One region of the uncultured Acetobacteroides sp. genome, then DNA from elsewhere that is predicted to be linked to it. Evidence: riboswitches for the same ligand, from Rfam matches in the RefSeq annotation. Region 1 holds a riboswitch; each other region holds the start of a gene.

Evidence for each region. Region 1 has a riboswitch for cobalamin ahead of ACHZA1_RS12765 (TonB-dependent receptor domain-containing protein). Riboswitches for the same ligand answer to the same signal wherever they lie in the genome.
Region 2: linked by a shared signal. The riboswitch ahead of ACHZA1_RS10425 (cobyric acid synthase) and the one ahead of ACHZA1_RS12765 (TonB-dependent receptor domain-containing protein) in region 1 are both predicted to bind cobalamin.
Region 3: linked by a shared signal. The riboswitch ahead of ACHZA1_RS10460 (TonB-dependent receptor) and the one ahead of ACHZA1_RS12765 (TonB-dependent receptor domain-containing protein) in region 1 are both predicted to bind cobalamin.

Annotation. Positions count from the first base shown of each region.
Region 1 is NZ_OY763328.2:3,086,468-3,097,253, reverse strand. It holds gene miaA (tRNA (adenosine(37)-N6)-dimethylallyltransferase MiaA) at 1-386, opposite strand, end outside; gene ACHZA1_RS12805 (hypothetical protein) at 392-913, opposite strand; gene ACHZA1_RS12800 (ABC transporter permease) at 1,050-2,300, shown strand; gene gap (type I glyceraldehyde-3-phosphate dehydrogenase) at 2,385-3,389, opposite strand; gene ACHZA1_RS12790 (glycosyltransferase family 2 protein) at 3,983-4,939, opposite strand; gene ACHZA1_RS12785 (DUF4199 domain-containing protein) at 4,967-5,503, opposite strand; RNA gene ffs (signal recognition particle sRNA small type) at 5,607-5,706, shown strand; gene ACHZA1_RS12775 (adenosylcobinamide-GDP ribazoletransferase) at 5,818-6,567, opposite strand; gene ACHZA1_RS12770 (S4 domain-containing protein) at 6,646-7,101, opposite strand; cobalamin riboswitch at 7,935-8,129, shown strand; gene ACHZA1_RS12765 (TonB-dependent receptor domain-containing protein) at 8,244-10,118, shown strand; gene ACHZA1_RS12760 (DUF5074 domain-containing protein) at 10,178-10,786, shown strand, end outside.
Region 2 is NZ_OY763328.2:2,510,983-2,521,768, forward strand. It holds gene ACHZA1_RS10400 (hypothetical protein) at 1-281, opposite strand, end outside; gene ACHZA1_RS10405 (hypothetical protein) at 775-942, shown strand; rRNA gene ACHZA1_RS10410 (16S ribosomal RNA) at 1,765-3,284, shown strand; rRNA gene ACHZA1_RS10415 (23S ribosomal RNA) at 3,483-6,360, shown strand; rRNA gene rrf (5S ribosomal RNA) at 6,524-6,635, shown strand; cobalamin riboswitch at 7,072-7,256, shown strand; gene ACHZA1_RS10425 (cobyric acid synthase) at 7,371-8,858, shown strand; gene ACHZA1_RS10430 (aminotransferase class I/II-fold pyridoxal phosphate-dependent enzyme) at 8,928-9,947, shown strand; gene cbiB (adenosylcobinamide-phosphate synthase CbiB) at 9,935-10,786, shown strand, end outside.
Region 3 is NZ_OY763328.2:2,522,637-2,533,422, reverse strand. It holds gene cobC (alpha-ribazole phosphatase) at 1-80, opposite strand, end outside; gene ACHZA1_RS10485 (adenosylcobinamide-GDP ribazoletransferase) at 154-918, opposite strand; gene ACHZA1_RS10480 (cobyrinate a,c-diamide synthase) at 1,018-2,364, opposite strand; gene cobT (nicotinate-nucleotide--dimethylbenzimidazole phosphoribosyltransferase) at 2,556-3,596, opposite strand; gene ACHZA1_RS10470 (cob(I)yrinic acid a,c-diamide adenosyltransferase) at 3,996-4,565, opposite strand; gene ACHZA1_RS10465 (bifunctional adenosylcobinamide kinase/adenosylcobinamide-phosphate guanylyltransferase) at 4,680-5,192, opposite strand; gene ACHZA1_RS10460 (TonB-dependent receptor) at 5,203-7,431, opposite strand; cobalamin riboswitch at 7,479-7,656, opposite strand; gene ACHZA1_RS10455 (ABC transporter ATP-binding protein) at 7,656-8,660, opposite strand; gene ACHZA1_RS10450 (iron ABC transporter permease) at 8,672-9,712, opposite strand; gene ACHZA1_RS10445 (ABC transporter substrate-binding protein) at 9,712-10,786, opposite strand, start outside.

The DNA of each region.
Region 1 (10,786 bases):
TGCTTCAGCATCTCGCGAGTTTCGCTATTGGTTGCGGGAATGGCATCAATACCCAAGCATACAGCATCGATGTACAAGCCAGACCCTCCCGATAGTACTACATAATCAACATCCAAGAAAAGCTTTTCGATAACCTCCACGGCATCGAACTCGTAACGACCTGCCGTATACGGTTCGTGAATTGAACGAGAACCAATAAAGTAGTGAGGTACTGCTGCCAACTGCTCGGGCTCAGGAACCGCAGTTCCTATTCTCATCTCCTTATATATTTGTCGCGAATCCGAAGAAACGATGGGGGCATTCAACGCCTTGGCAATGCTAATGCTCAAATCGGTTTTACCTACAGCCGTTGGCCCCATCAGCACAACCAGAGTCTTTTTACCCATTAGCGCTAAAATTCATCATCCGACCGCTCGTTGTAATCCTCATACGATTCGAAATCATCAAAGTCCTCCATCACATCATCGTAAATCGAAGAGTCTTCTTCGCTAACGTTCTCGATTTGCAAAGGAGGCTCACCCTCGGAATAGGTTACAATAGGGTACTTCACGCCAACTTCGACCTTCTTATGCTCTAATACTTCAAGGAAGAGACTTCGGTCGCTATAAATATCAAACGTATAGAGCAACCGCTGATTCTTCTCCTTCACCAGCTCTTTAAGCGTCATAACATCCATTGGAACTGGAGCGTCATCCATATCGTCAGCCTCTTCCCCCAGATCAAAAAGGGTGAACTCGCGTAGTTTATTCCACTCGTGATCGACAGCGAAGAACGATGCCATTTGAGAAGAATCGAAGTTCAAGTCAGACTGTATCAGCTGGTGAAGATCAAAAAGGGTATTCTCTTCAGATATTTCGTAGTCACGAGCAAAGTTTTCCACATCTCCCGACAACGCCCTGAATTTAAAAACCATATAAAAGATTTTAGTCGTTAATTATTCCCCAAAAATAAAAAATATAGAATGAACAAAGCCACCATTTCAAGAGCTTTGTTTTATTAATGATTTTTGTACATTTAGAAGGATATATACTAATAAAAAAAGATAGCATATGCGTGCAGGAGCATTTGTCCAAGAAAACCTCCGAATTTCATGGCTTTCAATAAAATCGAATCCGCTAAGAACTATTCTAACCATTGTTATCATTGCCATTGGGCTCATGGCTTTAGTAGGCATTACAACGGCTATCGATTCAATAAAAAGTTCAATTACAAGTACCTTATCAATGATGGGGGCTAACTCCTTCACCATAACAAGCCGTGATTTCAACATACGAATAGGTGGAGATTCGAGGGGACGCGTAAGAAACAACCCTAACGTGTCCTACAACGAAGCCCTAGAGTTCAAGTCAAGGTATGAGCTGCCATCGACCATAAGCATATACATGAGAATGGGTGGTGCAAAGATTGTCCGTGGGAATGGAAACGAAACAAACCCAAACAACACCATAGTTTCTGCGGATGAAAATTACATTTCCAACTCAGGCTATGAGTTGGAAAAAGGAAGGGGAATCGTTCGATCGGAAGTTGAAAACCTAAACCACGTAGCCGTCATTGGGCAGGACATTGCAACTAAACTTTTCCCCAAGAAGAAAGACCCCACAGGGGAAATCATCAGCACAGTAGGTGGAAAGTATCGGGTAGTAGGTCTATTAAAGACTAAAGGAGGAATGATTGGAGGAGGAACCGATAGAATGGTAATTATCCCTGTCTCCCTAGGGAAAACACTACGGGCACGCGAACAATCATCGTTTTACATTTTGGTATTGCCAAAAAATCCAATGCACTTTAAGGAAGCACCCAAACAAGCAGAGGGACTTTTCCGTGCCATCCGAAAGCTCAAGGCAACAGACCCATCCGATTTCAATATCATAAAAAGTGATGCAATAGCAAAGGTGCTCATCGAGAATCTCAAGTACGTAACCTATGCAGCTACGCTCATCGGCTTCATCACCCTACTCGGGGCTGCAGTTGGCTTAATGAATATCATGCTTGTTGCTGTTGCCGAGAAAACACAGGAGATTGGAGTTCGAAAAGCCATAGGCGCAAAGTCAAAGAATATCAAGCAGCAGTTCCTTTTCGAGTCGATAATGATTTGTCAAATGGGAGGAGTTCTCGGTATTATTCTCGGTGTTTTACTAGGAAACGTCATATCATCGCTGATTGACAGCCCATTCATTATTCCTTGGGGATGGATTATTATTGGCATAGCCCTAAACTTTGGAGTTGGCCTTGCTTCAGGATACCTTCCTGCTGTTAAAGCGGCACGACTTGATCCGATTGAGGCACTTCGGTACGAATAGAGGAAATAAAATACAGAATGTTCAGATAATAAAAAAGGCCGACTATAGTCGGCCTTAATTTATTTAATTTATATAGTACTTAAACTATTTTACAGTACTCATGTGAGCGATAAGGTCAAGAACCTTGTTAGAATAACCCCACTCGTTGTCGTACCAAGATACAAGCTTAACGAAGTTTGGATTAAGCATGATACCTGCTTCAGCATCGAAGATAGAGGTACGAGGATCTGAGATGAAGTCGCTAGAAACAACAGCCTCTTCAGTATATCCAAGAATACCCTTCAATTCGTTCTCAGATGCAGCCTTAACTGCAGCCTTAATCTCATCGTAGGTAGCAGACTTTTCGATACGACAAGTTAGGTCTACTACAGAAACGTCAAGAGTTGGAACGCGGAAAGACATACCAGTAAGTTTACCCTTTAGCGAAGGGATAACCTTGGTAGCAGCCTTTGCAGCACCAGTTGACGAAGGGATGATGTTGCCAGCAGCAGCACGTCCACCTCTCCAATCCTTAGCAGATGGAGCATCAACAGTCTTTTGAGTATTGGTAGTAGCGTGAACGGTAGTCATAAGACCTTCAACAATACCAAACTTATCGTTGATAACCTTAGCAAGAGGAGCTAAACAGTTAGTTGTACAAGATGCGTTTGATACGAATTGCTCGCCCTTGTAAGTAGTGTGGTTTACACCCATTACAAACATTGGGGTGTCATCTTTTGATGGAGCAGACATAACAACACGCTTAGCACCACCTTGAATGTGAGCTTCGCAAGCTTCCTTAGTAAGGAATAAACCTGTAGATTCGATTACGTACTCTGCACCTACAGCACCCCAGTTAATGTCGGCTGGGTTCTTGCAAGCAGTTACGCGGATAGCATTACCATTAACGATAAGTTGTCCATTCTTTACTTCTACAGTGCCATCAAAACGACCGTGAACTGAGTCGTACTTTAGCATGTAGGCCATGTATTCAACATCGATAAGGTCGTTGATTGCAACAACTTCCATATCACTACGCTTTTGAGCAGCACGGAATGCTAAGCGTCCGATTCTTCCGAATCCGTTGATACCAACTTTGATTTTAGCCATAGCTTAAATGTTATAATGAAATAAATTGCTGTTTATCGATTCACAAAGATAATAAAACTGAAGAATACATCAATTCCCTTCCCACAGCCCAACAACAATAATAATACCTATACATAGTTTTATATTGTTGATTTTAAAACCCTTAATCAATTCGAAACACAGCCTGTCATGTTAATCGCGAATCCCTTAAGGATTCGTAAGAACTCCCTAAAAAAAGTTAACCCTAGAATACAGCCACTACCTCCTATTGGGAGATTGAGGGTATGCGGGACAACTTTTCTCAGAACTAGCACATGACGAAACTATTCCAGCCAAAACAACCAACGCTAGCAAAGCAACTAGTAACTTCTTCATTATTATCATGTTTTAAATACAAAAGAATCACACAAATTGACACTGCGAATCTAGCATTTATCTGCTAATCTCTGAAATTTATCCCGTACTAATTTTACCAACGGAGACAAGAACCATCGAGTTAGACCAGCAAAGGATAGAAATGCAGCAGCGTTCTACCTACAAAGGAAAGTGATAGACCAAAGCAGCATCTACAAAAAAAAGAGCAAGTCTTGAATTCAAGAACTTGCTCTTTTTCTCTATACTCTTTTATCGATTTGATAGTTATTTCGCTCGCTAGAACTCCTTGACACCAACTCACCAAGGAAGCCGGTAAGGAAGAGCTGTGCTCCGATAATCACCAGCGTTAATGAAATGTAGAATAGAGGCTGTGCCGTAACCTCACGCACTTTCATGTGGTTGGCCAAGTGGTAAATCTTTTCACCAATCATGAGCCCGGACAAAACTCCGCCTATTAAAAAGGTAATAATGCCTAGGGTTCCAAAAAAGTGCATTGGTTTTTTCCCAAACTTAGATACAAACACAACGGAAAGCAGATCGAGGAAGCCGTGAATGAAGCGTTCCCAGCCAAACTTCGTGACGCCATACTTGCGAGCTTGGTGTTCTACTACTTTTTCTCCTATTTTCTTGAAGCCGGCCTGCTTGGCAAGAACAGGGATATAGCGGTGCATTTCGCCATAGACTTCTACGCTTTTCACAACCTTACGACGATACGCCTTAAGTCCGCAGTTGAAGTCGTTAAGCTTAATACCGCTTACAAAACGAGCGGTTGCATTGAAGAATTTGCTGGGGAGACGCTTCCCTATTGGGTCGTAGCGCTTCTGCTTCCAGCCTGACACGAGGTCGTACTTCTCTTCGACAATCATTCGGTAAAGTTCGGGGATCTCGTTGGGGCTATCCTGCAAATCGGCATCCATTGTAATAACAACTTCGCCTTGGGCGGCGTCGAAACCGGAATATAGTGCAGCTGATTTCCCGTAGTTACGAAGGAAACTGATTCCTTTTACAAACGGATACTTTGCTGCTAACTCCTCTACAATATCCCAAGAACGATCGGTGCTACCATCGTCGACCATAACAACCTCAAACGAAAAGCCGTTGGCTTTCATCACCCTATCAATCCACTCTACCAACTCGGGAATCGACTCCTCCTCGTTGTACAGCGGAACTACTACCGAAATATCTAACTTACTCATTATCCTTTATTTATCAAAAACAACCTGCTACTCGAACACAGGCTTATCTTTCTTGACAAAGATTGCAGTAATTAAACTAATTACCAAACCAACAAGCGCATTACCGAGAAAACCTATGATGGCAATATAAAGTGGAGTTTGAAACTTTGAGGCCATTGCAATTGACTGTTCGACCTGAGAATCAGAGAGTCCTTTCTTCAATAGCATTTCGCGCTGAACATCGGCCATTTTTTCCATGTAGTTAGGTTCTATGACCGTTTGGAGAAGTACCATGAAGGCGATAGAGAGTACGCCTGCAAAGATATAGGTAAGCCAGCAGTAGATAAAAGCATTTCCATAGGTAATAAAACCACCACAAGCTGTTTTTCGATAGCTTAGGGCAAAATAGACAAGAGCGGCAATTGATATGACCATACTCAGCACGCTTAACCAAACATTTCCCTTGTAAATATCACCTGTCATATAGGTTATTACTACAAATAGAATTGAGATTAAGCCTAAAATTGCTCCATTTGTTGCAGCGGACTTTAGCATTACTGATGAGGGATTTTTTTCGTCTTCCATAACATGTTGTTTAATACGGTTAATGATTGTCAAAGATAAGAGATTTGGGGAATGCGCACGCATTTTATTTGGCTTCTTCGGAAATTGTTGTACTTTTGTGCCCGGGTAAGTCTTACACGACCAGCTCCTGCTGAATCCCCCCAGGACCGGAAGGTAGCAAGGGTAGGCGGTTGTAGCGGTGCGATGTAAGTAGCTTACCCTTTTTTGCGTTTATGCCCCAACAAAGCGCAAGGTCGAAAAAAGGCAACAGACTCGTCTAAAATAAAGAAGCCCCTTAGAGAAATCTTTGGGGCTTTTACATTATATGCATGCTGCTAAATGTTCGGTATTGCAGATACTCCCAGATAGAACGCAATCAAGCAGAACTGCTGCGTTGCCAAGCACTCTTCGAAGTTTACGCCTCCCCTGAATCGTTTAAAGAAAATCTGCATAATAATTCGGACTGCAATAAGAGGTGCTATTGCCACCCAAATCTTCAACCTAAGGGTTAGGAAGAAAGGGAGTAAGCCTGTGATAAGAACAATGAGCCAACCATCTACGCCTAACTTACCAAAAGCAGGGGCTGCATCGTACCCCTCTTTAGGACGTAAGTACCGATTGGTGTCAATCAGGGTTATGGTCGCCAAACGCGAGAGGCTTTCGCCCGAAAGTATTAGCCAGGGAACTAGAGCAGGACTTAGCTCCTGAAGAATGGAAAACTGGAGTATCAGAGCCAGAGCAACGCCAAGAATGCCCTGGATTCCGATTTGCTTATCGGTGCGGTTCTTGATGTAGAAGCGCTGCCCGTGCCTTCCTCCGAGGTTGTCGAAGAAGTAGGCCAGCCCCCCCTCCTGTAAACCTCCTGTTAGGAAGATAGAGAACGTTAGGGTGATTGCTACCGTAACGGGCTGAGTGAAAAGATAGTCAACCAGGTAAAAGACGAGCGCGGTAAGACCTCCTACTACCCATCCAGCAATTGCATAATAGGGTGCCGTACGCCCATAATCGACATGGGAAATAGACATCCATCGGGCAATGGGAATTCGGGTGAACAAAGATATTGTTGCAGCTATTTTTCGGAACATGCTTAATGCTGGCTTTTGGCTTAGCCGTAATGGTCTTACAAACTTATAAAATGAATAAATAAGAATACAGCAATACCGCTACTTTTTACGCCCGGAAAACCACTTTTTTGCCGATCCTGTCTTCTTATCGGGTTTTGAAGGGGATGATTTTGAAGGTGCAGAAGCGCTAGATGCATCCTTTTTAATGCTGTCGGCATTGCTCGATTTCTTCTTTTCCGCGAACTTTTCGTTTTTACCTGCTTCTGCTTTGACTGGTCTCTCCTTTTTGGATCCATCGGCCGTATTCCGGGAAACTCGCTTTGAGAGAAATTCAGGCTTTCGCTTTTGCTCGACCACCTTTTCGACGAAGCGGAGGGGCTCGCCATCGATTCGAATAAAGTCGGTTTTAAACGCGAGGTCGCCAACCTTTGCGGTGTGGCTATTTACGGTAACACGCTCTTGGGCAATATACTCGTCGGCCTCACGGCGCGAGCAAAATCCTGCATCGCTAATCAGCTTGTTGAGGCGAATAGCGTCCTTTTTACTTTGTCGCATATAGATTTAAGATGAAGGATGCAAACGTAACACATCCGCCACGAAGTTAGCTATTTCTGCGAATATCCGCCAAACGCCTTAGATTTAGCATATAAGCCTTTGCCTTTTGAACATAGCCTCTGAATTCAAGAATCGCTTAATAGCCGCTAGCAATCTACTAAAGGAAGAGACCTCTACCTTCTTTTCTTTTTGAAGGGCAGAAGAAAAGAAAAGCCCTTGGCACGAATTAACTCGCTCAGTTGCGGTAGAATGTCTTGGCTTAAGATAAGGTAATCGCCTTAAGGCGATTACTACTTTGAGAAATGCTGCGGAGGCGACCTTGCTCAAACAAGGATTCGTGCCAATCTTGTATATCCCGTTGTCGGAAAGTTGGGATGTCGGCTAACGCCTCCAGCTTCGCCATGATGATTACGGAGAAAAAGTTGTTGGGTGCCGTTTAGCTTGCTCGCCGATGGTTTACCATATAGAAATGGGATGGTTTACATTAACAATGCTACTGAGTCTATCGGAAAAGACATGAAACCATAAAGCCAAACGCCTTATTTTTAGCAAGATTTGGCATTAGGCGGTGTAAATGAGGAAGGTTAACAAGGGATGTCGTAAAACAAAAGATGCAGAGCTACTGGAAGATCCGTTCGCCCTGCATCTGTTTCTGAATAAAGCTTACTGCAAATGTATACTTATTATTGTATCAACAAGCATCTTACAGAAAATTATTTATTTGTTGATGAGGAATCCGCGACTAGATCTGCATGTAACTGCATTTGGGAAGACGAGACTGGAATTCGAGAAGAAAAAAAGCTAATGCCGCCTTTGGGAAGATAAATTAAATCTATCTTTGCCGCAGTTTTGGTCTCCGCCACAAGCGGAGCGAAGAGGGAATCGGGTGAGAAACCCGAGCAGTTACCGCTGCTGTAAGCTCCATCAAAACCTTTTATCACCATCCAAATGCCACTGTCCGATTGAGGACGGGAAGGCGGATAAAAGGGGAGCAAGCCAGAAGACCTGCCAAAACTGGAACATTTATAGCTTTCGGATAAAGAGCTCGATGTAATTCATCTTACATTACTTTTCGCATCACTTCTTTTTATTCGCAGGTTTTAAGTGGTTGAATCGCTAACGATTTTGATCATTTCTAAAACATGTTATTAAACGTTTTTCTACTTAGCGCGCTGTCCGTATATGGCCCTACAGCCATCGATGAAAAGACCACATCCGATACGGTAAGGCTGAAGGAGGTGGTGGTTAGCAGCAAGCTGAAGCGCTACTCGTCGGGGCTATCACTAAAAATCGTCTCGCCTACTGAGCTTAGGCAGAACAGCAGCGCACTGCTGACCGATCTTTTATCGAATCAAGCTAGCGTAAACGTGAATAGCTACAGCCCTGGGGGAACTTCGAACGTTTCGCTGCGAGGGCTGAGCTCGGCGCACACGGCGGTGCTCTGGAATGGCATAAACCTGCAGAGCTCGATGAATGCTGGCGTTAGCTTTGGAAGTATTCCAACCTTCTTCGTGGATCAGGTGGTGGTGCAGCAGGGCGGAAACGGCGCGCTGTTTGGCAGCGGAGCCATTGGTGGGGTGATTCACCTGGACAATGTGCTGCCTTTTGGAACGGGAAGCAGCGGCGAGGTGATGCAGTCGGTGGGCAGCTACGGACTGACCTATACCGGAGCCAAATATACCTACAGCGGGGCCAAAATGGCGATATCCTCTCGCCTATTCTATACGGAAGCCGAGAACAACTACAAGATTACCAGCAGCGACAACCGCGACAGGCAGATAAACGCCCGCTACCGCAAGGGAGGAATAATGGAAACCGGCACGTTTGCGCTAACGGGCAACGACAGGATGGTGGTATCGCTCTGGGGGCAGGATGGTTACAACCAGTACCCGCCGATGGTGAGCAACACCATGAGCAGCGAGTACGACTACAACCATTTTTTAAGGGCAACTGCACAGTGGCAGGCCACTCGCCACCGGGTTGACTTCAACATTAAGTCGGCCTTGTTTAGCGACTGGGAAAACTACCGCAACCCTGGCATAGAACGATCGAACCACCACACCACTCAGGGATTGCTGGAGGGGGAAGCCATCGTAAAGCTTAGCGCTGAGAGTACGCTGGAGGGGGGAATCAACGCATCGTACGAGAGAGCAACCTCGACCAACTATCCTGAGATCAAGGAGCGCTACCGGCCAGCCGGGGTGCTGGGATATCGCTTTAAAGCTGATGATATAGGGCTGGAGAGCTTTGCTAGCATCCGACAGGAGCTGGTTGATGGAAAGGCATCGCCCATGACATGGTCGGTGGGAATACAAAAAAGGTTGATGAAGGGGCTTCAACTAAGGGGGAATGCATCGAGGAACTACCGTATTCCTTCGTTTAACGATCTGTACTGGAAGGGATGGGGTAATCAGGACTTAAAACCAGAAGAGGGCTACGGCGAAGAGCTGGGGCTGGACTACCTACATACAAAGAATGGTTTTTTGCTGTCGATGAAAGCTGCGGCTTTTAATAACAATGTAAACAACTGGATTCAGTGGAAGCCAAACGGATCAGTATGGAGCCCGATAAACGTGGGAAAGGCATGGTCGAGAGGCGCGGAAGCCAGCATTACGGTGAAACAGCAGGTGGATAGAATGACGCTGGGGGTAGATGTGTCGGGGATGTTCACCCGATCGACAGATCAAACAAAAGAATCGCCGACAAAGGGGATGCAGCTGATGTATACCCCCAAGTACAAGGGAAGCGCGGCCATTTACGTTCAAGCGAAATCGTTTAGCATTAGGTATACGCAATCGTATACGGGTAGGCGCTACTACATCGGCAACACCGACTGGCTGAATCCGTTTTGGGTGGCCTCTGTTGCAGTGGACAAAACATTCGATTTCAACTGGGGAGGGTTACGCCCATTCGCCCGAATAGATAATATCTGGAACGAGGAGTATCAGATGCAAAAAGGCTATGCGCTTCCGCTAAGAACCTTTCAGGCCGGGATATCGGTAAGCTTTGGAAGGTAGAATTAGCCGCAGAATGCACCTACAACAGGAATAATCAACAATAAACAAAAAATAGAAAGATGAAGAAGCTTCTTTATGCGGCCCTACTTGTTGGCGCCACGCTACAGTTTACGGCTTGTGAAAATGATGACTCGACAAGCAAGCCTAAGCAACGCTACGACCTAACCCAAGGGATGGTAATTGCCAATGAGGGGAACTATGGAAAAAATAATGCATCAATCTCGCTCTACTACGCCACCGGCGATAGCCTAGCCAACGATGTTTACTACAAGGTGAACAAAGAGGCTCTTGGCGATGTGCTGCAAAGCATCGCAGAGGCTGACACTTCGGCCTACTTAATTCTCAATGGGTCGAATAAGGTAGTTGCCGTAAGCAAGTACTCGTGTAAGAAATATGCTACAATTTCGGTAGCGAATCCCCGCTATATGGCTGTTAATGGGAAAACTGGATATGTAACTGGATGGACTAACAATGAAGTAGCGGTGGTTGATCTTGCAACCAACAAGGTTACCGGATCAATTAAGGTTGGAGCAGGACCAGAAGGCATACTTATTAATAATGGCAAACTGTATGTGGCAAATAGCGGTGGATACGACAAAAACAATACGGTATCTGTAATTGACATTAAAACCAATACAATCGAGAAGACTGTGACAGTAGCGGATTGT
Region 2 (10,786 bases), 580 kb from region 1:
TTAAGGTAGTCGGCAATGGCAACCTGATGGGCAGACGTACAGCGTGCGCTTATTCTTGATGCATAAAGTTCCTTTAGCTGCGGATTGCCCATCGAGGCCTTAGCGTAGGCTACGGCTAGCCGAAACCGCTCTTGGCCTTCCTGCTGCTTTGCCGTACGGGTAGCAGGTTTCTTTGGCTTTGCCGATACGATGGTTTGCCCGTTCAGCTGGCGGAACACGAGCATATCGCCCAGCATCCCCCTTATTCCTTTTACGATGATGTTATCTGCAACCTTTGCCATGTAGCTACTATTGGGTACAATGAGAGCATACGAAAATGTATGCCGCCTAAAGGTAGTAAAAATCATGGCATCACAGCGATTCTTTTCCGGGGAAAGAAGGAGGATCTGTCAATTTGACAGCGAGGTGTGTTCGGGGTGTGTTCGGACTCCGTTCGGACTTCGTTCGAGAAACCCTTTATTTTGCATGACATATTGGCATCGCAAGAGCGCTGCTTCGCGGGGAGGTCAAGTCCTGCTGGTTTTGCAACGGCTGGATTTCTGCTAGTGCAAAAGTTGCAATCTACCGGGGGTAGATCGGATATTGTCAGCGTATTATTCTGTGGATGAAAAAGGGGGTACCCGTTGGGAACTGCGAAAATCTTACTCATTCGCCATTCGCGCTCAACAACATTTAATAGAATGAAGATTCTGCAAAGGTCATTGGCTATATCAGAAGGTCTAAAGGTGAACGAGCAAACTGTAAAAACGCCCAGTAAGCCACAGACCGTTAAGTTTGAACTGTTCAAAGAAGGGGGCAGCAGTGATGGATGATCTTACCGTTTACGCAAAAGTCCTAGATGCTGATGGAACGCTTTATACCAGCAAAGCAGGTGAGGTAACGCTTACTTTTCAGGCTGTTGAATCAAAATCGATTAACGCAGAAGCAGCCTCCTTATATTAATAAGGCAGAAATTAAGGGTGCTGGGATATCGCTTAGCGGAACCTCTCCCTCTCCTAAAGGACGTATGACCCTAGATGTAAAAACTTCAAAAGCGAATTAGAAAGGGGGCTACTTTCATTTACATATGATAAAATGGAGAGGTGTGTTTTTATTACTGTCCATATTTGTTTACTGAAAAGTTGGTTATTAAAGGTGTTTGATATTTGATAAAGGTATAATCTTCGAGTGTGCCACCATTTTCATGTTAAGTTAAGATGGATAAGAATAGGAGAACTGCCTGTTTTTTGCAATTCATCGCAGATTCTCAGTTCCACATTCCCTTTTTCGAAAAAAACGCCCACCTCAATGGTCTCTTACAAAGGCGAGCAACGTTCGTTAACGCGTTAAGGTATGGTGTAGGGGTTGCGGAATCGGAAAATAGGCGTACTTTTGCATCCGCAATCGGGAACAACGGCGCCTTCGCAGGGAGGGCTAGCGGGAACGGGAGCGAGGCTCTTTAACATAAGCGGCTTAGGAGGTAAGCCGGAACGGACGAGGGAGTAGCGAGAGCACCGGCCGCCCAGAAGGGTTTTAGGACGGAAAGCCGCGAAGGGGCAACCGAAAAAAAAGTTGGCCAACCGCTTGGAAGTTTCGAAATAAAGCCTACCTTTGCAGCCCGCAAATGAGGGAGCGGGTCGCTGCGAAGCGGCAAAAAGTAAATAGGTTCTTTGAGGAAGTGCAGTGAAAAGATAGAAAACGATTAGGATGATTTATTAGACTAACGTAATCCTGATGGGCTAAGGAAACAACAGGGGAAGCAATTCCCCGAAATCAACATCTTCTACTATGGAGAGTTTGATCCTGGCTCAGGATGAACGCTAGCGGCAGGCCTAACACATGCAAGTCGAGCGGTAGAGGACCTTCGGGTCCTTGAGAGCGGCGCACGGGTGCGTAACGCGTATGCAACCTACCCTTTACAGGGGAATAGCCCGTCGAAAGGCGGATTAATGCCCCATGGCTCCCAGGTCCGGCATCGGATTTGGGGTAAAGATTTATCGGTAAAGGATGGGCATGCGTGCCATTAGCTTGATGGTAGGGTAACGGCCTACCATGGCTACGATGGCTAGGGGTTCTGAGAGGAAGGCCCCCCACACTGGGACTGAGACACGGCCCAGACTCCTACGGGAGGCAGCAGTGAGGAATATTGGTCAATGGGCGCAAGCCTGAACCAGCCATGCCGCGTGCGGGAAGAAGGCGCTACGCGTCGTAAACCGCTTTTGTCTGGGGGTAACCGCAGGGACGTGTCCCTGCCTGCAAGTACCAGACGAATAAGGGTCGGCTAACTCCGTGCCAGCAGCCGCGGTAATACGGAGGACCCGAGCGTTATCCGGATTCATTGGGTTTAAAGGGTGCGTAGGCGGCCCGGTCAGTCAGCGGTGAAAGGCTCCTGCTCCACAGGAGAGCTGCCGTTGATACTGCTGGGCTAGAATCTTAGCGAGGCGGGCGGAATGCGCGGTGTAGCGGTGAAATGCATAGATATCGCGCAGAACGCCGATTGGGGAGCCAGCTCGCCAGCTGAGTATTGACGCTGAGGCACGAAAGCGTGGGGATCAAACAGGATTAGATACCCTGGTAGTCCACGCCGTAAACGATGATGGCTCGCTCTTGGCCTGCAAGGGTCAGGGGCTTAGCGAAAGCGTTAAGCCATCCACCTGGGGAGTACGCCGGCAACGGTGAAACTCAAAGGAATTGACGGGGGCCCGCACAAGCGGAGGAACATGTGGTTTAATTCGATGATACGCGAGGAACCTTACCCAGGCTCGAACGCCGAACGAATATGGGGGAAACTTCATAGCCAGCAATGGCGGTCGGCGAGGTGCTGCATGGTTGTCGTCAGCTCGTGCCGTGAGGTGTCGGCTTAAGTGCCATAACGAGCGCAACCCCTATCGGTAGTTGCCAGCGGGTTAAGCCGGGAACTCTACCGAGACTGCCAGCGCAAGCTGCGAGGAAGGCGGGGATGACGTCAAATCAGCACGGCCCTTACGTCTGGGGCGACACACGTGTTACAATGGCCGGTACAGAGGGCAGCCACCCAGCGATGGGGCGCGAATCTCGAAAGCCGGTCGTAGTTCGGATCGGAGGCTGCAACCCGCCTCCGTGAAGCTGGATTCGCTAGTAATCGCGCATCAGCCATGGCGCGGTGAATACGTTCCCGGGCCTTGTACACACCGCCCGTCAAACCATGGGAGCTGGGGGGACCTGAAGTGCGTGACCGCAAGGAGCGCCCTAGGGTAAAACCGGTGACTGGGGTTAAGTCGTAACAAGGTAGCCGTACCGGAAGGTGCGGCTGGAACACCTCCTTTCTGGAGCGCCATCAGGGCGAAATCTGAGAGCTGCACTTCCCAAAAGATATTGAGCGCCACGAGGCAGACGGCCGCATCGGATGCGGGTGGCGCGCAAACGGTAAATCCGGCTTTAAAACCCGGAGGCACCAGAAGATCTTTGACGTTTGAGGACGAAGCGGCGCATGCGACGGAGTTGATCTCCGGCGGGTGCGCGGAAAGGAGTAAGAAAAGGGCGCACGGGGGATGCCTTGGGTCCTATAGGCGACGAAGGGCGTGGCAAGCTGCGAAAAGCCGCGGGGATCGGCAAGCACGAATCGATCCGCGGATACCCGAATGGGGCAACCCACCTGGCTGAAGGCCAGGTATCCGGAGCAATCCGGAGGCGAACGGGGAGAACTGAAACATCTAAGTACCCCCAGGAGAAGAAAACAATAGTGATTCCCCGAGTAGCGGCGAGCGAAAGGGGATTAGCCCAAACCCATCCGGTTACGGCCGGGTGGGGGTTGTAGGGCCTCCATTACCAACCACGAGCGAAGCTGAAGCCGCTGGAAAGCGGTGCCATAGCGGGTGACAGCCCCGTAGGCGTAGGCGAGTGGGCGGGGGAGGAACCCTGAGTAGGGCGGGGCACGAGAAACCCCGTCTGAATCTGGCAGGACCATCTGCCAAGGCTAAATACTCATAGGACACCGATAGTGAACCAGTACCGTGAGGGAAAGGTGAAAAGTACCCCGAATAGGGGGGTGAAAAAGACCCTGAAACCGTGCGCCTACAAGCGGTCGGAGCCCTTTAGTGGGGTGACGGCGTGCCTTTTGCATAATGAGCCTACGAGTTGCTCCTGTCCGGCAAGGTTAAGTGCGGTTACGTACGGAGCCGAAGCGAAAGCGAGCCTGAATAGGGCGAATAAGTCGGACGGGGCAGACGCGAAACCTTGCGATCTACCCATGGCCAGGATGAAGTTCCGGTAATACGGAATGGAGGTCCGAACCAATAAGCGTTGAAAAGCTTCTGGATGAGCTGTGGGTAGGGGTGAAAGGCTAATCAAGCTGGGAAATAGCTCGTACTCCCCGAAATGCCTTTAGGGGCAGCCTTGGACTTACCACCATGGAGGTAGAGCTACCGATTGGATGCGAGGGCCTCACCGCCTATCAAATCCTGACGAACTCCGAATGCCGTGGTGCGATATCCAGGAGTGAGCCGGCGGGTGCTAATGTCCGTCGACGAGAGGGAAAGAACCCTGACCGCCAGCTAAGGCCCCCAAGAGGCGGCTAAGTTGATGAAACGATGTGCGGCTGCAGCGACAGCTAGGATGTTAGCTTGGAAGCAGCTATTCATTTAAAGAGTGCGTAACAGCTCACTAGTCGAGCGGCTGCGCGTGGATAATAATCGGGCATCAAGCCGTCCGCCGAAGCTGCGGATAAGAAATTATGGTAGGGGAGCATTCCACCGGCGGTGAAGCTGGGCCGTAAGGTCTGGTGGAGCTGGTGGAAAAGCAAATGTAGGCATGAGTAACGACAAGGCGGGTGCGAAACCCGCCCACCGATAGACCAAGGTTTCCTGATCAACGCTAATCGGATCAGGGTAAGGCGGGGCCTAAGGCTAACCCGAAGGGGGATGCCGATGGACAGACGGTTAATATTCCGTCCCTGGCCAGCGCTGCGATGGGGCGACGAAGGAGTGAAAGGACCGCCCGGCGACGGAATGCCGGGTTGAAGGGTGTAGGTATAGGGTGTAGGTTAATAGCCGGATCCTGCCGAACCTGATAGTACCGCGAGCCCACGGGCAAGCGGATAGCGTCCCTAATCCGACTTCCAAGAAAACCCCCTAAGCATCAGGCGCTGGGCACCCGTACCGCAAACCGACACAGGTGGTCAAGGAGAGAATCCTGAGGTGCTCGAGTGAATCACGGCTAAGGAACTCGGCAAACTAGCCCCGTAACTTCGGGATAAGGGGCCCCCACGGTGACGTGGGGCGCAGCGAAGAGGTCCAGGCGACTGTTTACCAAAAACACAGGGCTCTGCGAAACCGAAAGGTGAAGTATAGGGCCTGACACCTGCCCGGTGCCGGAAGGTTAAGAGGAGAGGTCATCGTAAGAGAAGCTTTGAATCGAAGCCCCGGTAAACGGCGGCCGTAACTATAACGGTCCTAAGGTAGCGAAATTCCTTGTCGGGTAAGTTCCGACCTGCACGAATGGTGTAACGATCTGGACGCTGTCTCAGCCGTGAGCTCGGTGAAATTGTAGTATCGGTGAAGATGCCGATTACCCGCAACGGGACGGAAAGACCCCGTGCACCTTCACTGCAGCTTAGCGCTGGTTCTGGGGTGGCGATGTGTAGGATAGGCTGGAGGCTGTGAAGGCGGTACGCTAGTATCGTTGGAGCCGACGTTGAAATACAGCCCTTCGCCACTTCGGGGCCTAATCCCTGATAGGGAGACACCGCTTGGCGGGTAGTTTGACTGGGGTGGTCGCCTCCAAAAGAGTAACGGAGGCTTCCCAAGGTGCCCTCAGCGCGAATGGCAACCGCGCGTGGAGTGCAATGGCACAAGGGCGCTTGACTGTGAGGCCGACAAGCCGAGCAGGTGCGAAAGCAGGGCATAGTGATCCGGTGGTTCCGCATGGGAGGGCCATCGCTCAAAGGATAAAAGGTACGCCGGGGATAACAGGCTGATCGCCGCCAAGAGCTCACATCGACGCGGCGGTTTGGCACCTCGATGTCGGCTCGTCACATCCTGGGGCTGGAGAAGGTCCCAAGGGTTCGGCTGTTCGCCGATTAAAGTGGCACGCGAGCTGGGTTCAGAACGTCGTGAGACAGTTCGGTCCCTATCTGTTGCGGGCGTAGGAAGTTTGAGGGGGTCTGACCCTAGTACGAGAGGACCGGGTTGGACGAGCCTCCGGTGTACCAGTTGTTCCGCCAGGAGCACCGCTGGGTAGCCGCGCTCGGTTGGGATAAGCGCTGAAAGCATCTAAGCGCGAAGCCTGCCTCAAGATGAGACTTCCCTTAAGGGCCGTGGGAGACTACCACGTTGATAGGCCGCAGGTGTACGCGCAGCAATGCGCTTAGCCGAGCGGTACTAATTGCCCGAACGAGCTCCGAGAGGGCCGCGCCCTTAGCGGGCAGACGCCGCTTCGTCCGAAGAATGTCAAAATCTAAAAGATATAAGATTTTAGACGCTAGATATTAGACGCTATATGAGGATTGAATGGCATATGCTATGAAGTCTAAGATCTAGGTGCTAAATACTAGGATCTAAAAGAAGACTTAGGTGGCTAGGCGGCGGGGCTCCACCCCTTCCCATTCCGAACAGGGCCGTTAAGCCCGCCAGCGCCGATGGTACTGCTACACCAAGCGGGAGAGTAGGTGGCCGCCAAACCTATAGAGCCCCCGACCGAAAGGTCGGGGGCTTTTTTTATGCCCTTACGGAAGGGGTTGTAAGCTGAGTATGGGAATTCGAAAAGCAGCGGTCAGCTTTCGTTGCGAGCGCATAGGACAAGATCCAGGATGGTGCGCTTCAGCTGGCTATCGATGTTTTTCTCAATATCGGTTTCTGTGACTTGGTACTCGTACCTCGACTTGGGAGGATTGGGTATGTAGTCGTAGGTATGGATTTCTAAAATCTACCTTGTGCATGACATTTTGACCTCCGTACATCCTACGGTGATCCTACGGACTGCTACGGTCTCTATCGGAGCAATTAAGGGTGTTGTTCTGTCAATTTGTCATTGCAAAAGTAGCAGGGTAAGGTGTTGTGCTTGCCTATTATTGGAATATCTTCAACTGATAGCTCGTCTTTTGATAAAAAATCCTCATCTTTGCGTCCGATAATTGGTATCCTGCTTGGGCAGGATAAAAGGGAATCCGATGAAACTTCGGAGCTGTACCCGCAGCTGTAAATTCCACTAAACGTTTTGAAGAATAGCCACTGGCACCTGGTGCTGGGAAGGTTTCAAAACGGGAATGAGCCAGAAGACCTGCCATTATCAACATATTCAGATGCTCCGGGAATAGAGCAGGTCGATACAGATTCTTAAGATTCTCTTTAAGCTCTGGATTAATCGCATCCTATCCTATTTGCAGAGCAATCACGCAACGTGAATCCTAAAAGAGAATGAGTAAGCACTCCCTTCGTCCGATAATGTTTGCAGGCACCGGCAGCGATGTTGGTAAAAGCGTTATTGCTGCAGCATTCTGCCGCATATTCCTGCAGGATGGCTTCCAACCAGCCCCCTTTAAGGCGCAGAACATGGCGCTCAACTCGTATGCCACTCCCGATGGGCTAGAGATTGGTCGTGCGCAGGCCGTTCAGGCAGAGGCGGCAGGCTTACCTTGCTCTACCGACATGAATCCCCTTTTGCTAAAGCCCACCTCCGACCGCATGTGCCAAGTAATACTCAACGGCAGGGTAGTGGGCAACAAGAGCGCTGCCGACTACTTCAACGGAGCCGACCGCGAGCAGCTGCGCGCAGAGGTAAACTCTGCCTTCGATCGCCTAAAAAACTCCTATAATCCCATTGTTATGGAAGGTGCCGGCAGCATTGCCGAGGTAAATCTTCGTTCGCGCGATCTGGTTAACATGTCCATGGCGCAGCATGCCAGCGCCGTTGTAGTTCTTGTTGCCGATATCGACCGTGGCGGTGTAATAGCATCGGTTTACGGCACGATGATACTGCTCACCGAAGAGGAGCGCAGGCTGGTAAAGGGCATCATCATTAATAAGTTTAGGGGCGATATTTCGCTATTTACCGATGGCGTTAAGATCATTGAGGACCTTTGCAAGGTGCCGGTGCTTGGCGTTGTGCCCTACTTTAAGGATATCCATATCGAGGCTGAAGATTCGGTGATGCTCGACCTAAAGAACCGCACCGCCGTAGATGGCAAAGTGAATGTTGTTGTGGTGCTGCTGCGCCACATGTCCAACTTCACCGATTTCGACGTGCTGGAGCGCGACGAGCGCGTGCATCTTTTCTACTCCAACAACGTCGATGAGATTTCGAAGGCGGATATCATCATCATCCCCGGAACAAAATCTACCATTGCCGATCTGTACGAGCTGCGCAAAAATGGTGCTGCTACGGCTATAGTTAAGGCATATAGGGATGGCAAAACGGTGATGGGCATCTGCGGTGGGTACCAAATGCTGGGCATGGAGGTGTGCGATCCGCAGCATGTGGAGGGTCCGATTGACGCCCTGCCCGGATTGGGCTTGTTACCTGTGCGAACCACCATGCTGGGCGAGAAAATTACCCGTCAGGTACAGTTTAATTTTCTGGATAATCCTGCAACCTGCGAGGGGTACGAGATACACATGGGCGAAACGGAGCTGCTCTCGGGCAATGCATCGGCGCTAAATGCGCTTAGCGGCGGCAATGCCGATGGCGTTCATGTAGATAACCGCTGCTTTGGGACGTACATCCACGGCATTCTCGACAATGCCGTTGTGATAGATCATCTACTAGCCCCTTTCCAATCGAAACTCATAACAAGAACCTTCAACTACAAGGAGTTTAAGGAGGAGCAGTACAACCTGCTTGCCGACCATATCAGAAGACATGTTGATATGAAGAAGGTTTATGAGATACTAGAAAATAGATATTAGATATTAGACGCAAGACGCAAGACAAAAGATATCTTGATACTTGTGTCTTGATACTAAATAAAAGAGATTATGCTTTTTGGTCACGGAGATGATGTACAGGCTTGTGGAGTTCCTATTGTAGGGAACTTTAGCTCCAACGTTTGGTACGATGGGTACGTTGCCGACTTGCAGGGTGTGGTATCGGAGGCATTAACCGGTATTACCAGCTATCCAGAGCCTGATGCGCGCAGCTTGCGTACGCTTTTGGCTGAGGTTAACGGCGTAGGATTATCGAACGTGCTGGTGAGCAACGGAGCCATAGAGGCTATCTACCTGATAGCGCAGGCTTGGAGCAAGAGCCGATCGTTGGTGGTTGTTCCAACCTTCAGCGAGTACGAGGATGCCTGCAGGATTCACAATCACGAGCTGCTATTCCTAAACGAGGAAGACTTTGTTGGAGCCATCCCCGATGTTGCCGATTTGGTTTGGATATGCAATCCAAATAATCCAACCGGGAGAGTATGGGGTAGGAGCCAGCTGCTGCAGCTGCTCGAAGCTAATCCCGATAAACTTTTTGTGGTGGACCAGTCGTATGCCACGTTTTGCACAGAAGAACTTCTTCATCCTACGGATGTTTTCGACTATAGCAACCTGATAATTATAGGTTCGCTTACCAAGTGCTACGCCATTCCAGGTATTAGGGTGGGTTATGTGATATCTGCTGACGAAAATGTGGCGCAGCTGCTTCAGGTACGCATCCCGTGGTCGGTTAACACCATTGCGGTTGCCGTAGCCAAGCATTTTATCATAAATGGAGATAGGTATCAGCTGCCACTGGAGCGATGGTTTACCCAAAAGCAGCAGCTATGCGAGCAGCTGGCTTCAATTGAAGCGATAGAGGTGCTACCCTCGCAAACCCCGTTCTTCCTTTTAAGGCTAAAGGATGGGAATGCTGCCCAGCTAAAGCATTACCTGATTAAGGAGCATGGGCTACTCATCCGCAACGCCTCCAACTTCCGTGGGCTAAACGCCTCTTACGTTCGTATCTCTCCACAGGACGATGCCACCAACCATAAACTTGTAAACGCGCTGAAGCAATGGAAACCGTAAACGCTGCTGTAGTAGGGCTAGTTCTGGGGTACATCCTCGATTTGCTGCTTGGCGATCCAGCTTGGTTTCCGCATCCCATCATTTTATTTGGTAGGATGATTACCCGTTGCGAGAAGCTGCTGCGTCGTGGAGGATTTCTTATCGTAAAGGGTGCTTTCGGAGTATTCCTGCTAGTGGGCATCACCTTTGCGCTGTTCTTCGGATTGATGCATTGGGCAACGATGCTTCCGTTTGGCGCACAGGTAGCCATAATGGCTCTTTTCGTCTTTTACGGATTAGCGAATCACACGCTTATCTGGGAGGTGCGAAATGTTTTTAGGGAGTTAGAGAAAAATATTGATAGCGGCAGAGCAGCCGTTGGGCGTATTGTTGGTAGAGATACTGCTGCGCTCACCGATGCGCAGATCCGTAAGGCTGCATTGGAGACTTTGTCCGAAAACCTGAGCGATGGTGTGGTTGCTCCGCTCTTCTACTATGCGCTGCTTGGTATTCCGGGGATGATGACCTACAAGATGGTTAATACGCTCGACTCCATGTGGGGCTACAAGAGCGATCGATTCATCTTTTTCGGTCGTGCCGCAGCTCGTTTGGATGACGTTGCCAACTTTATACCGGCCCGCTTAACTGCACTCTTAATGACAATAGTTTCGTTCAGCGGGCGCTCGTTTTCGTACGTAGTAAGGTTCGGTTCTAAGCACACCAGTCCCAACTCGGGCTACCCTGAGGCGGCGCTGGCAGGTATTCTTAACTGCCAATTTGGTGGGGGAAGCTTTTACGGAGGTGTATTTCACCGCAAGCCTGCAATTGGCTATTCCGACAGAGTGCTAACCTTGGTAGAC
Region 3 (10,786 bases), 560 kb from region 1:
AGGGCAACGTCGGTTTGCCCGTAGCAGGTTCCGGCAGGTGCGGCAACCGAGGTGTGGCGGACGAGGTAGAGATGAATCATGTTTCTGTTTAGTATCAAGATTTTGGGCTGCAAAATATCATGCGTCTTGTGTTTTGTGTCTAACATCTAAAGTCTACAATCTAATATCTTGCAGTATAATCACCGCAACGTACCAGGCAACCTCGGCGGAGGTAATCAGCATGCCGCAGCAGTCGCCGGTGTAGCCGCCAATTTTGCGCTTTAGGTAGATAACCGTAGCGGGCAGCGTGCAGGCTGCAAGGACAAGGGCCATCAGCCCCATCCATCCGAAGAAGTAGTAGCCCGTGGAGGCTGCCACCACCAGCGAAAGGATAAGCTGAATGGGCGTCATTGGAATTAAGCCAACTTGGATTTTGCTGGCTTCGATGGTACGGGCGTAGGGCAGAAAGTTGGGTAGCAGCACGCCTATAAAGCGCCCCACAACGGCTCCAGAGATCAGCAGTGCCGTTACTTTATCCGATGAAATGCTTGTGAGAGCACCAAACCGAACGATAAAAAGCAGTATCAGGCTGATAACACCGTAGGTTCCGATGTGCGAATCCTTCATGATGGCAAGGATGCGCTCCTTGTTAAGGCCGCCGCCAAAGCCATCGGCGAAATCGGCGAAGCCATCCTCGTGCAGCGCCCCGGTGAAGAGCACCATCGCTGCCATGGTGAGGATAACCGCAAAGTGGAACGGAAGCACCTTGGCAAAAGCTATCCAGCAGGCTGCCCCGAAGAGCCCCACCACCCAGCCAGCCACCACGGCGTAGGGCAGCACCCGCGAGTAGCACTCCTTGGGCGGCATCATCAGCCGGTATAGGGGCAAACGGGTGAAGAAGCTGATGGCGGCGATTAGGTTTTGTAATGTTCTTTTCATTGCTTTCGATTTAAGGTAGGATGAGTGTTTGAAAAGTTCTTAACCCACCCTGCCTCCCGTCCGAACGGGAGGATAATCTACATCTATTATAAGGCATGCTTATTCCTTTTTCTTTCCCATAGAATCAAACGCCCCGCTTCGGTAAATTTTATCAATTACCTCTAACATCGAGAATCCGCCATCTCCCCAGAAGAAGTGAAAGTAGGAGGCCAGCGTTCGCTTCTTTAGGTAGATGCCCGTGCTGCAGGGATTGTTGGTGGCGCTTAGCACCTCGGCAACCGAAGCCGGCAGTTCGCCCTCCGAGCGGCTGTAGTGGAACTCGTGACCGCGAACCTCAACGCCGCCCAGCATCGCCTTTCGGTAGCCCAGCGTGCATTTGGCATCCCTAAAGGTAGTGCCAAAATCGAAGATGCCAACCATAGGGTAGCAGGTGCCATCCTTAAGGGTAAGGTGGCTGCCGAGGTAGATCATTCCGCCACACTCGGCAAGCATGGCGCCACCGCTACTGCAGTAGCTTCGGATAGATTCCATCATCGCATGGTTGGCCGACAGCTGCTCGGCATACAGCTCGGGATATCCCCCAGGAAGGTAAACGAAGTCGGCATCGGGTAAGCGTTCATCATTTAAAGGCGAGAAGTAGGTGATAGCCCCCTGCGGCTCCAACGCCTCGATGTTTGCCGGATAGCTGAAGCTGAATGCAGCATCCCGAGCTACAGCAATCCTTATCTTTTCAGATGATGGTGCAGGCTGCTCAACAAAAGTAGGTTTAGCCGATGCTGTAACCTCCAGCAGCCGGTCGATGTTTACGCTTGTAAAGATGGAGTGGGCAGCCTTGTCGCATATCTCGTCTACCATTTTGGTATCCTCGGTTTGCAGCCCAAGGTGGCGCGACTCCAGACGGAACTCATCGTTCTTGGCAATCCATCCCAAAGGCTCTACCCCAACCTCTTCGGCTGCCATCTTCAGCAGTTGGTAGTGCGAGGCGCTTCCCACAAAGTTGAAGATAACGCCAGCCACCCGAACCTCGGGATCGTAGGTGGCGAATCCCTTTAGCAGCGGAGCCACCGAGTGCGCCATGGCCTTGGCGTTTACCACCAGCACCACAGGGATGCCGAGCGTCTTGGTCACCTCAGCGCTGCTTCCCAGCTGGCGGTCGTACCCGTCGAACATCCCCATTACCCCCTCAACAACGGCTACATCTGCCAGAGAAGCCTGACGGGCGTAACGCCCCCGTACGCCATCGGCATCGGCCATAAAGAGGTCGAGGTTGTAGCAGCGGCATCCGGCCGCCACCTCGTGCAGCTTGGTGTCGAGGTAGTCGGGCCCGCACTTGAAGGGTTGCACCTTCAACCCGCGATCTTTCAGCAGGCGAAGCAGCGCCAGCGTTACCAGCGTCTTGCCCGAGCCGCTGTGGGGCGCGGCTATGAGGAATTGGGGGATATTCATTGTTTTTCGAATGTTTGGGTAGAGACAACGCATGCCTTGTCTCTACCTCTTTGCAACTTTTTAAAATTTCGATCTTCTTTGCAACTCCGAACCCACCCCTACCCCTCCCATGGAGGGGATAAAGTGCATCTATTTACTTCCTATATTGTTAATAACGATCGGCGCAAATCTGTACAATCAGCGTACCCTCACTAGTTAAAGCTACGGGTAACCTTGGCGGCGCTGAACGAGCTCATGTTGTTGATCATGCAGACAGCCGACTCGATGATGGGGTAGGCCACCAATGCTCCTGTTCCTTCGCCCAACCTAAGTTCGAGCTGTAGCAGCGGCGTGCCGCCAAGGATGTCGAGCATCAGCTTATGCGCCCCCTCGTTGCTCTTGTGCGCGTAGATGCAGAAGTCGAGCACCTCGGGATGAAGGGCTGCGGCGGCCATCAGCGAGGCGGTAATGTTGAAGCCATCGACAACGATAACCATGCCCAGCTCAGCTGCCCGAAGCATCCCTCCGGTAATCATGGCCATCTCGTAGCCGCTGAAATGCGCGATGATGTCGAAGGCCGATCTGTCGCCCTTGTAGCTAGCCTTGGCACGGGTAAGGACATCGAACTTATGGCGAACACCCTTATCGTCGAGGCCGCTACCGGCACCTACGGTCTTATCGAGAGGAACGTTGTGCAGCATCGTCATCAGCATCGACGAGCAGGAGGTGTTGCCAATGCCCATCTCGCCAAAGCTTACCACGTTCGACCCCTCGCGGTGGATATCGTCCACCACCTCGGCGCCACGCTCTAGGGCAAGGTGCAGCTCGTCGTGGGTCATGGCTGGCTCGTGCAGGAAGTTGCGCGTGCCGAAGGCAATCTTCTTATGGACAACTTCGGGCATGCCGCCGAAGTCGTGGTCTACTCCCGCATCGACAACCTTTAGCCCAATGCCGTGCTGGCGGGCAAAGACGCTAACGCCCGCACCACCGCCGATGAAGTTGTACACCATCTGGCGGGTTACCTCCTTCTTTGTAGCGCTCACCCCCTCGTCGGCAATGCCGTGGTCGCCCGCAAACACGAGGTTGTAGGGCTTGCTAAGGGTTGGGGTTAGCGTTTGCTGGATAACGCCAATCTTTAGCGCAGTCTCCTCGAGCAGCCCAAGCGATCCCTTTGGCTTGGTGAGGTCGTCGATCTTATCCTGCAGCTGGGCTGCAATGGCCCTATCGGGTCGTTTGATGGAAAATGTCTTCATTGTCTTCTCTATTTTGTATCACGATATGCGTATCACGTATCTCGAGCGGTCGGTTACCAGGTTTACCCCGTCGGTTACCACTTTTTTGTGCCCGGTTACCAAGGTTTACCCATCGGTTACCAAGTTTTGGGCGTCGGTTACTAAGGTTTACCCGCCAGTTACCTATTTTTTGCCGTCGGTTACTAGGTTTTACCCGCCGGTTACGGTAACTGGGCACCAAATACTAGTAACCGACCGCATCAAAATGGCAACCAGAATGCCGCATAGAGCGCTTCCTCCTCTTTGAGCAACAGCAGATGCGGCAAAATTCCGCCCAGCCCTTACAGGCTTGGCTTTACGATTACGCCCTTTCAGGGCTTGTGTATCTTCCTTTAACTTCGTCTAATTTCTGAAATGACTTCATCTAGTTTCTTTACTAAATCTAAACGGCCTCACCTTCTCCTCTGGCAGGTTGGCCTTAAAGCCGTCGTAGCGAGCTAGGGTGAAGAAGAGGTCTGACAGGCGGTTAATGTAGGCGGCTATCCAAGCCTCTACACCGCCCTCTTCAACAGCAGAACAAAGCGCGCGCTCTGACCGTCGGATGGTAGCACGTACGATGTGGCAAAGGGAGCTCACCTCAGTCTGACCGGGCAGGATGAACTCCGTGCTTTCGCCCATCTCCTGGGTCATCTCCACCATCCACGCTTCGCAGAAGGCAGCACCATCCTCCACTCTAGGAGCATTCGATGGTCTTGGCGACTCGGGCAGGGTGGCAATATGCGACATGGTATGCATCAACCCCATTTGTACGGTGTACAGCCGCTCCTGCCAGGGATGATCGTCGCCCAGCTTAGTGCGTAACAAGCCGATGAACGAGTTGGCCTCGTCGATGGCGCCGTTGGCCTCTATGCGGCAGTGGTTCTTCGGTACGCGGATGCCGCCTGCCAGCGATGTGCGGCCCTTATCGCCGCCACGGGTGTATATTGGCATGTTTGTTTGCTTTAATTAGCACAGAGGCTCAGAGGTACAGAGGTACACAGAACACTACTTTCCTCTTTTCTATGAAACTCTGTGTTCTTCGTGCCTCTGTGCTGAAATCTTAAACTATTTCACCTTTACAGGAATACCCGAAACCATCAGCACCACCTCATCGGCTATTGATGCGATGTGCTGGTTGAGCCAGCCCTGCATGTCGGTAAACCTTCGCTGGATGGCATTCTCGGCATGACCTCCCATCCCGATCTCGTTGGAGATAAAGATGAAGGTAGCCGGCTGCTCCACGAGCCGCGCCAGCTCCGCCTTAAGCTCCCCAAGAGACTTCTCGATGTCCGAATCGTTATCGAAGAAGAAGTTGGTAGCCCAAAGGGTCACGCAGTCGACCACCACCACGCGGTTGGCAAGGTTGTGCCGACTAAGGGACTTCTCCTCCTCGATGTTGGTCCACATCGGACCACGATCGGCCTGGTGGCGCTCCACCCGAAGGCGAAAATCGTCGTCCCAGATGCGCGAGGTGGCGAGGTAAACGGGGTTGTCGGCTAACTCGAGCGCCAACCGCTGAGCGTAGCTGCTCTTACCCGAGCGCTGACCACCAGTAATGAGAGTAATTTTAGATGCCATCCAACAAGTATTAGAAGTTTATAGTAGCCTTCATCGAATACATTCGTCCGGGAAGGTTGTAGCCGCGCTTCTCGTAGTAGTTCTCGTCGGTCACGTTGCTCACGTAGCCCATCAGGCTTATCTTTTTGGTTACATCGTAACCAAGATATAGATCCAAAGTCATCATCTGAGGGTAGCGTACCTCCACGTACTGATCGTAAAAGCTCCAGTTGCGATCGTAGCGGTAGCCAACGTATCGTCCCTTAAAGCCTGCCGATAGCTTATGATTCTTGTAGTCGGTTCCATAGACAATATTATTATCGGCTACATTAAGCATACGGTGGCTCATCTTGCCCAAGCCGTACTCGTCGAGTTCCTCGTTAGCATTTAGGATAGAGGTCAACTTGATGTACGAGGTTAGGTCAAAACGATTCTCTGCAAGGTAGCCAAAGTTGTAGGCAACGCTAACCTCGAGACCGTCAATAGTACCGTTGCTGGCATTCTGGAAGGTGTTAAGTCCCTTAATGACGCTGCCATCGGAGTAGATGAACTTTCCATCAGCGTTGGTGGTGTACTTCACCCCAAGGTTGTTAAGGTTATCGGCAGTTACATCCACAAAAACCTGTACACCGTTATTCTTCGACTCCGTTCTAAAGTAGCCTAGTTCGGTGTTCCATCCATTCTTATCGTACGACACCCCAAGATCGAACGATTTCGACTCCAAGTTCTTCAAATCCTTATTTCCTACGGTGATGGCTACCGTCTTATTCTTGGTATCGAACACCTCGGAGTAGCCTGCCAGCTGGTAAACATCGGCATAAGAGAAACCGCTTCCAGCATTTGCCTTAATTGCAAGACCAGGAAGGACCTTGTAGGTTATACCTAAGCTAGGGCTGAATATTGTATTGTTCTCCGTATTGGCAGGATTGGTCATCTTTTCGGTTTGCTTTAGCTCATACTTATTGAAGTCGTAACGACCACCAAGACTAGCGAGCAGCTTACCCTTAAAGAATTCAAGATTACCCTGTACGTAAAGTCCAAGGTTTCCAAGGGCAAAATCTTGATTGTAGGGTTTGATTCTCTCTCCAGCATTGCTGTATCGTTCGCTGAGCGATTGCGAGCAAGCATAATCCACACCGATGGTTACATAATGCTGGTTAAAATGAACGATGCTCTGCGCTTGAACACCTTTCCACTCCAGCTCTTGCGATATGGACAGGTAAGGCTTCACAAAAGCATTCTTCTCGAAGATCACCTCGTTGTCCGACACATCTCGTCCAAAATACCCCTTAACCATGGCGGAAATATTTCTACAGATCGATCCGTTGAGCGAGATATCGCCAGAGGTGTAGGTTAAATCTTTGCGGGTTGGAGATGTTCCAACGGCAATGTCGCCGGGCGACTCCACATCGTTGGCAATAGAACGGTTTACGTAGGCATTCAGCCTCCAATCTCGGCAGATATCGTAGCCCAAGCGTAGATCCATGTTGGTTTTGGTATACTTGGTAAACGGACGGGTATCGCCATCGCCACGCTTGTCGGGATCGGTAGTTTCAGCCCCGGTCTTCTTGTAGAAGTTGGTAACCTCACCGCCATCGAGCCATCCCCTAAAGATGTTGCCCTTGCCCATCTTGTAGTCTTTGGGGTTATTCGAAATGGAAAATCCAGCATCGAAATCGAACTTCGGAGCGATAGAACCACCAACCGACACCGACGAGTTTACCTTGTCGCACGAACCGTAGCTGAATGATGCTGTGCCACCAACAGCACCCTTGCTGTTTTTGGTGATGATGTTTACAACGCCTCCCATTGCCGTTGGACCGTAAAGCGCCGATGCAGGACCTTTGAGCACTTCAACCCTTTCAACGTTCGATAGATCTATCATGCTTAGGTTAGCACTTCCCGCAGGGCGACCGTTTATTAGTATTAGCGTTTTGGAGTTCAACTTCCCATTTTCGGGGCGAAAACCACGGATGCTCACCCCCGAAAGAATTCCAGGATATTGCACCACATCGAGCCCCGCATTTTCCTTAAGAATAGAGGTCAAATCTTTTTGTGGAGCCCTTTCTATAAGAGCTGGATGAATCATCTCTATACGTTGAGAGACGTTCTCCTTCTTTACTGCCATCCGCTGTCCAACAACGACTACCTCATCTACCTTGAGGTTCATCTTTACGCTGTCCGATTCGTAGGCACTTGCAGCACCTGCTGTTCGAATTAATCCGGCAACAAGTAGTGCCGCAACTAAAACCTTTTTCATTTAATGGTTATAAAAATTAAACAATAGCCCTACTCCCACGAGGGCATCATCGTTTGCACCTACAAGGCAGGTTTCCTGGCTTCCGTCGCATCGCTGTGCCTTCCCACCGTTAGGCAGTGACCATTTATCAGGATGTTGTTGACGGTTACAGTAGCGGGTCTGCTCAGGACTTGCACCTGATTCCCTTTTAAAGGCGTCCCTTTCACCTTGCGGTAAGGAGTATATCAATTTTTCAGTTCTACTAGTAACTCATTTATTGTTTCAAATTCCATTTCCTTACAGCCAACCGAAGCCAGTTTGTACGGTCTCGTGGCATTTCTATCTACCCAAAGACGACTATCGGTTGCAGCATCTTTCTTTGCTACGGCAATTCCGTTACGATGAAGTGCTTTTTCGATCCAGAAGTGGCTTCCGGCATCGGCATCAAGTGATATTATCTTCTCGTGCTTCTCATTTAGGCGAAAGCGTCCGATGCTTCTATCGAAGATGATGCTATCGCGCTCGAAGTAGGAGTTGAACATTCCCGAAAGTACCAAGTCTTCTGGAGCTCCACAGGCAACCTCTCGCTCCTTACCCATTAGCCAAAGCTTATCGGAAAGATCGAGCGCTAGGTCCAAATCGTGGGTTGAGAGAAGTATCGCCTTCTCCATTTTATCGGTGAGCTTGCGCAGCAGCATGGTAATCTCTATACGGCTTGGAAGATCGAGGAAAGCCGTTGGTTCATCTAGGATGATTATAGGCGTTTGTTGTGCAAGAGCCTTTGCAATCATCACCTTTTGCCGCTCGCCATCGCTCAGCGAGCTGATGCGCCGGTGGGTTAACTCCTCTATTCCGACACTACGAACAACCTCCTCGATAATTGCATGGTCTGACGAAGTAAGCCTTCCAAAGAAACCCAAGTAAGGATGACGACCTAGGGCAATAACCTCGTAAACGAACAGATCGCCCATCGCCACCTGATCTGTTAGCACCACGCTTACCATCTTAGCCCTCTCGTGCTGCGAGAAGCTGTCAATAGACCTTCCATCAAGCAATATCCCTCCCGATAGCTTAGGCTGAAAGCCCGCTAAAGTTCTCAGAAGAGTTGATTTCCCAACCCCATTAACACCAAGCAGCGATGTTAGCTCGCCTTTTGCCAAGCTAAGGTTCATCTTCTGGTGCACCACCTTTTGCTCTCCACGTAGTTGGTAGCCTATATTAAGATCGTTCGTTTTAAGTAGGTCTCTCATGGCACACTTTTTTAGTTCAAACCTTGACTCTTGCTCCTGTTAAGGATTACGTAAAGCATCACAGGACCTCCAAGCATTGACGTTATCGCATTTATAGGAAGTATTGCACCCGAAGAAGGCAGCGTGGTTAGCAGGTTGCATAGAAGAGCCAGAAGCGCTCCAAGTATCAGCGTAAATGGCAGCAACGAACGATGATCAACAGAACCGAGCAGCATCCGAGCAATATGGGGAACCGCTAAGCCTAGAAAGGCAACCGGTCCACAGAATGCGGTGGTTACAGCAATCAGCAATCCGGCACTAAGAAGAATAAACAGGCGAGTCTTTGAGAGTGCTACTCCCAGATTCTCGGCATATCGTTGTCCCAACAACAGCGCATTTAGCGATTTGATAAGTAAAAGCGCAATGAGTAGCCCAACGCTTACAGCAGCCACAAAGAAAGGGATCTGCTTAAGCGATACGCTGGAGAAATCGCCCATGCCCCACATCACAAAGGCGTGTGCATTCTCGTGCGAGGCGTAAAAATTCAGTATTGATATTGCCGCCGAGGCGATATAGCCAATCATGATGCCTGCAATAAGCAATACCAAGTTGCTTTTTATGTAATTTGATAGCACTAGTATCAATCCAAGAATAGCCGATGCACCAACAAATGCCGAAACGATGATCAACAGGTGCCCACCAATCCCCAGCGAACCGTACTGCCCCATGGTTCCACCCAAAAAGAGCATAACGATAGCCACACCAAGGTTAGCCCCTGCGCTAATCCCCAAAAGTGATGGTCCTGCAAGCGGATTCTGAAACATGGTTTGCAGCATTAGCCCGCTAACGGCAAGAGCCGCACCTGCAAAAAGCGCTGTAATGGCTTGCGGTAAGCGCGTAACCAGCACTATGTTGGTCCACGAAGTGCGCTCGCCCTCTCCTCCTAGAAGAATTCGGGTTACAGCATCAATTGGGATATGGATAGAGCCGTAGGCAAGGTTTGCCACAAAGAGAATGGCAATCAGCACCACGCAGGCAACCACAACCGTCGTATTTATGGCAGGTCTTCTCATTACTTCATAACCTGTAAGTAAACCTGCTTATGCTCGGGTAGAAGCTCCGGATGAAGAATCTTTACCAAGTCTGCAAGAATAACATCAGGCTCCATAATCCCCTTCTCGTAGTACGAAATTCGATTGGTATTGCAATGAATAACCCTGTGATTCTTGTAAGCCTTAAACATCTTGTAACCATCGTACTCCTTACCAAGATCGTCGTAGGTCATATCCTGAGGCTTGTTGTACTTTACCAGCCAGTAGTCGGCATTTTCGGCACGCTGGTAAACGGCTTCGAAGGAAAGCGGAATTGCCTCGCTCTGCTTTACATCATCCCAAAGGTAGCGAGCTCCGGCATCCTTAAAGAAGCAAGCCATGTAGCTGTCACCCCCCGGCATATTCCACACCTGCCCCATCTTCTTATCGGCAAAAATGGTAGGCTTAACCTTTACATCTTTGGCAACCTCACGGATCTTATCGTATCGAGCCCTTATTGCAGAGTATATTGAATCAGCCAACTTCTCTTTTCCATAGAATGCCGCAAAAAATTTAATCCACTCGGCACGTGCCAGCGGGCTACTCTCCATGTACGAGGCAACCTCGACAATAGGAATACCAGCCTTCTCCATCTTTCCGTAACCCATGCCCTTAAAGGGCGATACTAAAACAATGTCAGGATTAGAGTCGATAAGCCCCTCCACATTTACCGCCGATGCCTCGCCAAGCAGCTTAATCTTTCCGCTGGCAATTCCTTGCTTTACCGCTTCGTTGTCGATATAGCGCTCCTCGGCAACGCTGGTTATGGTCGATACCTCGCCGAGCATATCTAGCGAGCCAACAAATACCGAGTAAAGGCATGATGTTTTTGATACAGGAACACGAACAACATCGCCTTCAGGCAGATTGTCGGGCATGGAAGCATCTCTATCTACTAAAATGTAGCGATGCAGCAGCACCGAATCCTTCCAAGGATTTACCACCTCGATAACCTTATACCCATCAAACTCAGTAATGGTAAACCCTTTTGCATCCTGCAATACTACATTCTTACCATCCTTCATTCCAGCCTTTTTGCTTCCACCGCTACTGCAT